Regions from separate parts of the Streptomyces callyspongiae genome, predicted to be linked through region 2. Evidence: riboswitches for the same ligand, from Rfam matches in the RefSeq annotation. Region 2 holds a riboswitch; the other holds the start of a gene.

Region 1 (5,244 bases), on a different contig from region 2:
CGCAACGTGGAGAACTCCTACCTGATCACAGCCCACACCGTGGGCTCCGGGCAAACCGGACCACAGCGTCTTTCTTTCGGGGTGCGCACCCCCTGCATGCTCCCGCCGGGCGTCGAACAGCAGCAGATGTAAATCCGCGAAACCCCTGATCTGCCAAGCCACTGAAGGTCGCACGAGGAGAGGAACCTGCGTGTCTCAGGGATTGAACGCCGATCCGACCGAACTGCGCGCCTCCGCCGGAGCTTGCGACGACATAGCGCACACCATGAAAGAACCCGCCGATAAGGCCATCAAGGAAGCGGACACCGCAGGCGGTTCGCTCACCGGCTGGTCGATCGGCGCAGCACTGGGAGAGATCGCGGCCAGCTGGAAACCGGCGCTCGATGGACTGCATGCCCGGACTCGTGCAGCCGGCGACAACCTGCGGTCCTGCGCCAAGAACCATGATTGGAACGAGCAACGCGCTTCGCAGAATTTCGAGGAGACCGAAACAGAAACCAACACGCAGGCGGCTCCAGGCAGTCTGCCTTCGCCACTGCAGCATGGGATAGTGCATCCTGTCGCACCCGCGACCGGTTCACCCGACTTCGACCCGACGAACAGGCTGCTGGACCCTCAATCACCCCACGGCACAAACATGCCGACATACGACGATTCCCTCAGCACCCACCCGACTCCCGGCATAAGCGACTTCGGCTGAACACAGACTGGGTTCTCGAAACTCCGGGTCGGACGCTGCGGCAAGGTCTACGACCTGCATCGCGATCGGTGCCGCCGTCGCACCCTGCCGCACCCCGGCGCCGCTCGCGGGACGCAGGTGGCGCCGGATGGCCGATTCGTTCAAGACCTGCGCGCCCCGACCGCCGTAGCGTCGGCCCCATGACACCTCGATTCGACCTCGTCGGCATCGTCACCGCCGACCTTCCCGCCTCTCTCGCCTTCTATCGTCGGCTCGGCCTGGACCTCCCCGCCGGGGCGGAGGCCGAGCCCCATGTGGAGGCGATGCTGCCGGGCGGCCTCCGGATGGCCTGGGACACCGACGACACCGTGGGCTCGTTCGACTCCGCGTGGTCGCGGCCGACTCCGCGGCAGAACACCGGCCGCCTGAGTCTGGCGTTCCGCTGCGACTCCCCGGCGGACGTGGATGCGGTGTACGCCGACGTCACCGGCGCCGGGTACACCGGGCACAGGTCCCCGTGGGACGCCTTCTGGGGGCAGCGCTATGCCGTCGTGAAGGACCCGGACGGCAACACCGTCGACCTGTTCGCGCCGCTCAGCGAGGCTCCAGCAGCCGGCTGAGGGGCCGACCCGCCAGGGCCCGCACGTCCCGCGACAGGTGGGCCTGGTCGGCGTACCCGGCGGTCGCCGCCACCTCGGCGAGGGGCATGCCGCCGCGTGCCAGCCGCAGCGCGTGCCGCATGCGCAGCACGCGGGCAAGGGTCTTGGGTCCGTAGCCGAATGCCTCCCGGGAGCGCCGCCGCAGCTGTCGTTCGCTGAGCCCGGTGGCCTCGGCGGCCGTCGCGACACCATGCCCCTGCCGCAGGGCCTCCACCAGCGGGGCGCACAGCGGATCGGGGGCGTCCCGTCGCCAGGCGACACGTTCCAGCACAACCCCGGGGTCGGGTGCGGCCGCCACCTCCTCGGCCAGCCGCCGCACCTCGGCGGACGGCCACAGCGCCTCCAGCGGCACCCGCTGGTCGCGCAGTTCGTGCGCGGGCACGCCGAACACCGCGGGCCCGGTCCCGGGGGCGAACCGCACGCCCGTCCAGCGGGTGCCGGCCGTTTCGGCGGTCTCGTACGCGGTGGTGTCGGGCCCCGCGACGAGCAGGCCGTCGTTCCAGAGCAGGTCCATGCATCCGTCGGGCAGCACCAGCCCGGGGGCCGCCTGCGCGGTGACCGTCCGCGCCCACACGACGGTGCCGCCGCCGAGTCGCGACGGGCGCTCGGAGTACATGCCTCCAGCATGCCGCACGGGTGGTTGTCGCGGCGCCCGTCAGCCGGTCATAGGCTTGTGCCCGCAGGACGCGGGCAGGCCGGGGCCGGGCCGCAGGACGGCGCGCCGCACGGACGAGGAACGGAAGACGTCATGGGCTGGACGGCACGGAGGATCCCCGGGCAGGGCGGTCGCACCGCGGTGGTGACCGGGGCCAACAGCGGTCTGGGCTATGTCACCGCCCGCGAGCTGGCGCGGCGGGGCTGCCGCGTGGTGCTGGGATGCCGGAGCCGGGGCCGCGGCGAGCAGGCGCTGGCCCGGCTGCTGTCCGAGGTGCCGGAGGCCGATGCGGAACTGCGGCAGCTCGACCTCGCCGATCTGAAGAGCGTCCGGGCGTTCGCGGCGGCACTCCCGGACGAGCCGCTGCACCTGCTGGTGAACAACGCGGGCCTCATGGCGGTCCCGCATGCGAGGACCGCCGACGGCTTCGAGATGCAGTTCGGCGTCAATCACCTCGGCCACTTCGCCCTGACGGGCCTGCTCATGGACCGGCTGCTGGCGGCGGAGGGCGCGCGGGTGGTGACCGTCTCCAGCCTCATGCACGTCCTGGGCAACGTCGACCTGCGCGATCCGCACTGCGAGCGCCGGTACCGGCGCTGGATGGCGTACGGCCGCTCCAAGACGGCCAATCTGCTCTTCACGCACGAGTTGGCGCGCCGCGTCAACGGCCGGGACCTGATCGCCGCAGCGGCCCACCCCGGGTACTCGGCGACCGAACTGCAGACGAAGGGGCCGCGCCTGGCCGGTGACCGCGTCGGGGAGCGGTTCATGCGCCTGGCGAACGCGGCGGTCGGCTCCCCCGCCGAGCTGGGCGCCGCCGCCACCCTGTACGCGGCGACGTCGGAGGAGGTCGTGCCCGACAGTTTCACCGGGCCGAGGGTCCTGGGGTTGCGCGGTGGGCCGGGCCGGTCGTGGCGTGCTCCGTGGACGCGGGACGACTCCACGGCGGAACGGCTGTGGGGTCTCTCCGAGGACCTGACCGGGGTGCGCTTCGACGCCCTCGGCTGACGCGACGGCACCCGAGCCCCGTTTCACGCCAACGCGCGCCAGTTGCCACCTTTGTGGAGTGGAAGCGACGAAAAGACAGAAGGCACCTTTTGCCCGTCTGGCCCGTTTTGCATCACTCCGCACCCGTAGATACGGGTTTGCCATTGGGGGCGTGACGCGAATAACACCGCGGTCACGATACGGAGTCATTCGCGCCCGCCCTTTCGATGGGCCCTTCTCAACATCCCTGGTCACGCGCCCACTTCGCGCCACAAGAGGGAAGATCGACACAACCGAGCGAAAACGGAACGGAGCGGACCGTCGCGTCGAGAGCCCGTGAAGCCTTTGTGACGATCTTCCGCGCTGTCCGTTTTCTTGCCGTCGGCGAAACCGATGTGCTTTGGTTCCCACGCCGTCGCGCTGAGCGGCGGACCTGAACCGGGACGCCGAGTCCTGCCGCCCGGTGCAGGTGCCACCCGTGACCCATGAACGGCAGGAGTGGGGGACCCAGGTAAGTGCCGCGCCGGGAGTCCGTGTGCCCGGAACGGCTAGGGGTGAAGTCGCAGTGAGCGCGCCGCTCGTGGCGCTCGCGCAGGCGACCGGGCAACTCCAGCCCGAACCCGACAGCTCACCTCGCAGGCGTCGGAGAGGACCATCAGCATGTCTGCACGTGGACGTCATCGTCGCCCCAAGACCCAGCGCTTCGCCCGCCGCGCCACCGCTCTCGCCCTGACCGCGGGCGGCGCCGGCATCGCCCTCCCCCTCGCCACCGCGGGCGGGGCCCAGGCAGCTTCCGTCGACACCTGGGACAAGGTCGCGGAGTGCGAGTCCAGCGGCGACTGGAGCATCAACACCGGCAACGGCTTCTTCGGTGGCCTGCAGTTCACCCAGTCCAGCTGGGAGGCCGCGGGCGGTACCGCGTACGCGCCGCGCGCCGACCTGGCCACCAAGGACCAGCAGATAGCCGCGGCCGAGAAGCTGCTGGCGCAGCAGGGGCCGGGCGCCTGGCCCGTCTGCGGCCCGCAGGCCGGCCTGCAGCAGAACAGCGGCGCCCCGGATGTCGACCCGGACGGCAGCGGCGACGCGGCCTCGGCCGCCCCGCAGTCCGAGGACACCGCCCGATCCGCCCCGAAGAAGGCCTCCCGCTCCGAGGACTCGCGGAAGATCGCCCCCTCGAGCTACACCGTGGTCAGCGGCGACACGCTCTTCCAGATCGCTCGCTCCCACGACGTCGACGGTGGCTGGCACACCGTGTACGAGGACAACCGCGAGGTCATCGGCGGCAACCCCGACCTCATCTTCCCCGGCCAGGAGTTCACGCTGAACGCCGCCGAATCCGGCAAGGGCGACTCGGGCAAGACCGGGAAGAGCACGTCGGAGAGCTCCGCGAAGAAGACCGCCGACACGAAGGCCGGGAGCAAGGACTCCGGCAACGAGGCGTCGGAGAGCAAGGCCGGATCCACCGAGACCGAGACCACCTCCGCCGACTCGGCGGCCAGCGGCTTCTCCGCACCGGTCGACGCCCCCACCAGCACCCCGTACCACCAGGCGGGCAGCAGCTGGTCCAGCGGCTACCACACCGGTGTGGACTTCGCCGCCGCCACCGGCACCACGGTCAAGGCCGCCGCCAACGGCACGGTCGTCTCCGCCGGCTGGGGCGGTGCCTACGGCAACCAGATCGTCATCCAGCACGACGACGGCCGCTACAGCCAGTACGGCCACCTCTCCTCGCTGTCGGTCTCGGCCGGTCAGCGGGTCGAGGCCGGCCAGGCCATAGGCGCCGTCGGCACCACCGGCAACAGCACCGGCCCGCACCTGCACTTCGAGGTGCGCACCGGCCCGGACTACGGCTCGGACATCGACCCGGTCGAGTACCTGCGGGCGAACGGCGTCACCCTCTGACCCGACCGCCCCGCGCATCGCACGCCGCCCGGCTCCCCGTGAAGGGGACGCCGGGCGGTGTCGTTTCCGGCCACTCCCCCACCACGCAACCGGCGCCCGCTCCCTTCCGTGGCGGCCGACGCCTCCGTCCGGACCACCCCTCTCAACCCTGAAAGGCCCGGGTGCGTCGGAGAAGGAGAGCCGAGACGTCCGCGCCTCCCCTCGTCCCGTACCGGTCGCGTCACGATCGGCGCGCCCCGCTGTCTCTGGCTGGAATGCATGGTGTGGGATGGGGAGCCGCAGACCGAGATCACACGACAGGGGGAGTTCGTGGCTTCACACGGCCAGACACTACGAAGGGCCGCCCGGGCCGTCGCCCAGGG
Region 2 (5,244 bases):
AACTCGGCGAGCATGCCGCCCGCCTGCGGGGGATCACCGACGTGTTCGAGGCGTTGGAGGTCGCCGACACGACGGTGCGCACCGCTCTGCTGAGCCGGTTCGGTGAAGTGACCGCTGCCCTCAACCGGGCACGCGCCGTCGCGGACGGCAGACGGCGGACGCTGCTCGAAACGGAGGGGCGTGCAGAGTTCGAAGCCGAACTCGCCCTGCTGGGACAGGCGTTGAGCCAGGCGCTGGCCGCCGCGGACACCTCGGAGGCCTGCGACGAGCACCTGGGCACCCTCCTCGTCCGCATCGAGGGCCTGACCACCCGGTTCGGGGGCCTGCCGGAGCGGGCCGAAGTGCTGGAGGCACGACGGGAGGAGGCCGAGGAGGCGTTCGCCGCCCGCCGGCAGTCGCTGGTCGACGAGCAGGCACGCCGTGCCGAACGGCTGGCAGCCTCCGCCGAACGCGGCCTGGCCACCGTGGCACGGCGCGCGGCGGCACTCACCGGGCCGGAGGAGATCCGGGCGTACTTCGCCGCCGACCCCATGGTGTCCCGGCTGCGGGAGACCCTCGCGGAACTGCGCGACGCGGGGGAGACCGTACGGGCGGCAGAGTTCGAGGGACGCCTCGGCGCCGCCCGGCAGGAGGCCGGCCGCGCCCTGCGGGACCGCGCCGAACTCCACGACGTGCCCGGCACCGTACGGCTGGGACGCCACCGGTTCCCGGTGCACGGGGGCAGGATGTCGTTGACGTTGTCACGCCACGGCGGCCGCCTCCATCTGGCCGTCACCGGTACCGACTTCTGCGAGCCGGTACCGGAGGACGCCCTCGCCGGGACCGAGGAGTTCTGGGACCAGCCACTGGTCTCGGAATCTCCCTCGGTCTACCGGGCCGAGTACCTGGCGGCGACCGCACTGGCCTCCCGCCCCGGGCCGGTGGACCCCGCTTCCGGGGCCGTGGACCCGGAAGCACCGGCGGACCTGGTGCGTCGCGCGGCGGGGACGGCCCACGACTGCGGATACGACGCCGGGGTGCACGACCACGACGCCGCGCGGATCCTGCACACGGTGCTGGAGCTGCGCCGCCGCGCCGGACTGCTCCGCTTCACCCCGGAGGCGCGGGCCGCCGCACAGCTCTACTGGGCGCACGGCACCGACGACCGCACCCGTGAGGTCTGGGCCGCGCGGGCCCGTTCCCTGGGACGCGCCCGCCGAACCTTCGGGCCGGTGCCCGCCATCGGCGAACTGGTGGAGCAACTGGACGCGCTGATCGCCGGGTTCCTGCCGGGAGAGCGCCGCCCCGGTTCCGGCGCCTACCTCTTCGAGGAGATCGCAGCACCGGACGGCCCCTGCTTCGTCACGGACAGCGCCGCGCGGGCCCTCCTCGGCGACTTCCGCGAAGCGCTGGGCGGACCCGACTCGGCGGGGGTCAAGGAGTACGCGGAAGAACTGCGCACCCTGGGCGAGGACCTGTCCGCGCGGCGTCATCTCATCCGTGCCTGGCTCGACGCCTATGCCGATGCACACGACGCCGACCGGTCGGTACTCGTCGAGGCAGCGGCTGTCGAAGCCTGCGGCACCGTGCTGCGCAGACACGACGCCGAGGCGCAGCGCCCCGTCACCGTCGACGGCCTGCTCGGGGTCCACCCCCGGGTGCGGGAAGGGAGGCTGACGGTCCGCCTGGACGAGTTCCTGGCGCGCACCGAGGAGTTCCGCACCGTGCGCGTGCCGGCCCACCGTGCCTGGACCGAGCGGCGCGAGGCGGTCCTGGCCTCGGCCCGCGACCGGCTGGGCCTCGACCGGTTCCGCCCCCGCGTGCAGCCCGGATTCGTACGGAACCGGCTGATCGACGAGGTGTACCTGCCGCTCGTCGGGGACGCGCTGGCCCGCCAGATCGGCACGGCGGGAGCGGACGGCGGGGCCGCGGGGCAGGGCATGCTGCTGCTGTTGTCCCCGCCCGGCTACGGCAAGACCACGCTGATGGAGTACGTCGCGGCGCAACTCGGCATGCTCTTCGTGACGGTGGACGGGCCGGCGCTCGGCCGTCGCACCACCTCGCTCGACCCGGCGGCGGCACCCGACGCGGCGGCGCGGCGCGAGCTGGAGAAGATCGACCTCGCGCTGCGCCTCGGGGACAACGTGCTGCTCCATCTGGACGACATCCAGCACACCTCGCCGGAACTGCTCCAGAAGTTCATCCCGCTGTGCGATGCGCAGCGGCGGATCGAGGGCGCCGACCGCGCCTACGACCTGCGGGGCAAACGGTTCGCCGTGTGCATGGCGGGCAATCCGTTCACCGAGTCGGGCGGCCGCTTCCGTATCCCGGACATGCTGGCGAACCGGGCGGACGTGTGGAACCTCGGAGACGTGCTGGGAGGAAGGGAGGACCTGTTCGCACTGAGCCACGTCGAGAACGCCCTGACCGCACACCCGGTGCTGGCGCCGCTGGCCGACCGGGAGCGGGAGGACCTGGACCTGCTGGTCGGGATGGCCGAGGGCGACCCGGGCGCGACCGCCGACCGTCTCGTCCACCCCTACGGCCCGGAGGAGCGGCAGCGCGTCGTCGCGGTGCTGCGCAACCTGTTGCGGGTGCGGGACACCGTGCTGCGCGTGAACGCCGCCTACATCGCGTCGGCGGGAGAGGCGCAGGAGTTCCGTACGGAGCCACCCTTCCTGCTCCAGGGGTCCTACCGCGACACCAACCGGTTGGCCGGACGTCTCTCCGGAGTCATGAACGACGAGGAGCTGGAGCAGCTGCTCGACGACCACTACGCGGCCGAGGCGCAAGCGCTGGCCTCCGGCGCAGAGGCCGCGCTGCTGAAGCTGGCGGAGCTGCGGGGACGCCTCGGCCCGGCCCAGCGGACCCGCTGGGCCGAGCTCAAGCGGGAGTTCGGGTAGGGCGCGGGCGGGGTCCGCGCGCGGCGGTCACCTGATCACGAGTTGCTGCCCGGGCAGGATCAGGTCCGGGTCGCCCCCCACGACGGAGCGGTTGTCGCGGTAGATCTGCTGCCAAGTGGTGCCGTGGGCCGCGGCGATTCCGCTGAGGGTGTCGCCGGAGCGCACGGTGTAGGCCGTGCCGGACGACGCGGGCCCCTGGGTGTTCTGCTGGGGAGCGGACGGTTGCGGCGGCGCCGGTTGCGGGGCCGTCTCCTGGGGGGCGGGCGGCTGGGGAGCGGGCTCCGGCGCCACGTCGGCGGACGGTGCGGTGGAGGTCAGACCGCCCTGGCTGCCGCAGATCGGCCAGGCACCCGGCCCCTGCATCTCCAGGAGCTCCTCGGCCACACTGATCTGCTGGTTCTTGGTCGCCAGGTCGGCACGCGAGGCGTACCGGGTGCCGCCGGCCGCTTCCCAGCTGGACTGGGAGAACTGGAGGCCGCCGTAGTAGCCGTTGCCCGTGTTGATTCCCCAGTTGCCGCTCGACTCGCACTGGGCGACCTGCTCCCAGGTGTCCACGGAAGCCGCTCTGGCGTTCGATGCCGAGATCAGGGGGAGGGCGAACGCGGCACCCGCCGTTCCGGCCAGAGTGGCGATGCGGGCACGCGTACTGGAGAGACGAGCGCGATACTTGCCAGTGAACAGCATGATGTCTCCTCACCGACGCCTGCGAGGTGAGCTGTCGGGCTCGGGCCGGAGAGTGCCCGTCCGTCCGCTGCCGCGGGCGGATACGCCCCGAGCCGCTCCCTCCTTCGGGTGCGGCGGCCTACCTGGGTCCCCCGCTCCTGCCTACGGCGCTCACGCGACGGAGTTGCCGCGACCGCCGGCAGGATTCGGCGTGACGGTCGCGGTGCCCGTCAGGTGACGAGCGATGCGACCGTAAGCACATCGGACCGGAGTGTTCAAAAACCGACATTCGGGGTGCGGAGTTGGTGTCGCACCTGTGGCGCCAGGCGTTCGCGCTGGTGGGTGCGGCGTGTCGGCAACAGGGGGCGCTCGGCGGGACGTCACCCGGGTGGGCGCAGACCGAATGCGACGCGCCACTGGCGGTCCTGACGCCGCGTCGATCCGACACCGAGGCGTCCGCCGTGTGACGAACGTGTGTGGCGCGGGGGTGCCTGCTCTCAAATTCTCGATGTGAAAACGGGCACGAACGGGCATATGTCGACGTCTCGGGTGGCCCGGGGCGTGAAGGTGCGTTGACCGCTTCGCGGTCGATCTGTAACGCTACGATCGCCATGGGCGGAGTGGTCGCCGTCCATGGAGGCACCCTGTTCGGGGTGGCCGGCAGGGGGAGAACCAAGGATGGAAGGTGGCAGAAATTACCGAGTGAAGTCTGCTTCCTCTTGAACTTGTGTGCCGGCACTGGGGGTCGGAGAGGTGACTCTCCGCGGCGTTTCGACGGTACGGGCCAGTGTACGTTCGCATTCACATGCCTGGATTTCGGTTGCCTCGATGCGTCGGGAACGGCCGGGGTCTTCGCGGGGAGACCGAGCAGTGACAATTCGTATCATTGTGGCCGACGATCGACGCCTCATCGCGGAGACCCTTTCGGGAGCACTCGCGCAGGTACGGGGTTTCGAAGTCGTGGAAACGCTCGACGACAGCCGCCAGATCATTCCTGCGGTGCGGCGCACCAAACCGTCGGTTGCGGTTCTGGGGGTTTGCGAGCCCGCCGGGAACGAGATCCGGCTTGCCGATGAACTCCGCGTCGCCGTGCCCGGCTGCGGAGTTGCCGTCATCACCTCACGTCCGTCCAGGGAGGTGATGAGACGTGCTGCGGGCGGCGCGTTCAGCGTGATCCCGAGTCATGCGCGACTGAACCATCTGATCCATGCGATCCGGGGGATCGTGGCGGGCTGTCACACGATCGACCCGTCGCTCCTGAGGGCGCGGCGCACCGGTCGTCCGCTGAGCGAGCGGGAGAGGGAGGTGCTGCGATTGACGGCTGACGGAGCTCCGATCAAGGAGATAGCGGCCGAGCTCTACCTGTCTCCCGGTACCGTCAGGAATGTCACCTCCAGTGCCATCAAGAAGCTCGAGGGCAGAAACCGCTTCGACGCCGCTCGCATTGCCGGTGGCCGCGGCCTGCTGTAGAGCGTCGCCTCTCTCGCTGCTCGGGAAATGACGATAGCGCATCCCCCGGATGAATGACCCTTCCGGGGTGACCTCTGTCACGAAGAGCGGGACAAACGTCAGGCGAGCGAGCCCGGCAGGACAGGGCCCGGACGGTCGGGACTCCGGCCGGGAACGGAGGTGTCCCGGTGCGGTGCATGATGTCCCTTTGTTCCGGAACGGGTCGGAATGTGGGGTCGAGTGGGCGGCG

Evidence for each region. Region 2 has a riboswitch for cyclic di-AMP ahead of ACL06G_RS04680 (LysM peptidoglycan-binding domain-containing protein). Riboswitches for the same ligand answer to the same signal wherever they lie in the genome.
Region 1: it holds a riboswitch for cyclic di-AMP, as region 2 does, so the genes downstream of both, ACL06G_RS09470 (peptidoglycan DD-metalloendopeptidase family protein) here and ACL06G_RS04680 (LysM peptidoglycan-binding domain-containing protein) in region 2, are expected to answer to the same signal.

Annotation. Positions count from the first base shown of each region.
Region 1 is NZ_JBJZOM010000008.1:7,747-12,990, forward strand. Features, by position in the region: gene ACL06G_RS09445 (hypothetical protein) at 1-132, shown strand, start outside; gene ACL06G_RS09450 (hypothetical protein) at 191-700, shown strand; gene ACL06G_RS09455 (VOC family protein) at 880-1,299, shown strand; gene ACL06G_RS09460 (helix-turn-helix domain-containing protein) at 1,274-1,954, opposite strand; gene ACL06G_RS09465 (oxidoreductase) at 2,087-3,001, shown strand; cyclic di-AMP (ydaO/yuaA leader) riboswitch at 3,445-3,637, shown strand; gene ACL06G_RS09470 (peptidoglycan DD-metalloendopeptidase family protein) at 3,641-4,882, shown strand; gene ACL06G_RS09475 (SPFH domain-containing protein) at 5,141-5,244, shown strand, end outside.
Region 2 is NZ_JBJZOM010000004.1:86,425-91,668, reverse strand. Features, by position in the region: gene ACL06G_RS04685 (DNA repair ATPase) at 1-2,882, shown strand, start outside; gene ACL06G_RS04680 (LysM peptidoglycan-binding domain-containing protein) at 2,910-3,566, opposite strand; cyclic di-AMP (ydaO/yuaA leader) riboswitch at 3,568-3,725, opposite strand; gene ACL06G_RS04675 (response regulator transcription factor) at 4,416-5,015, shown strand.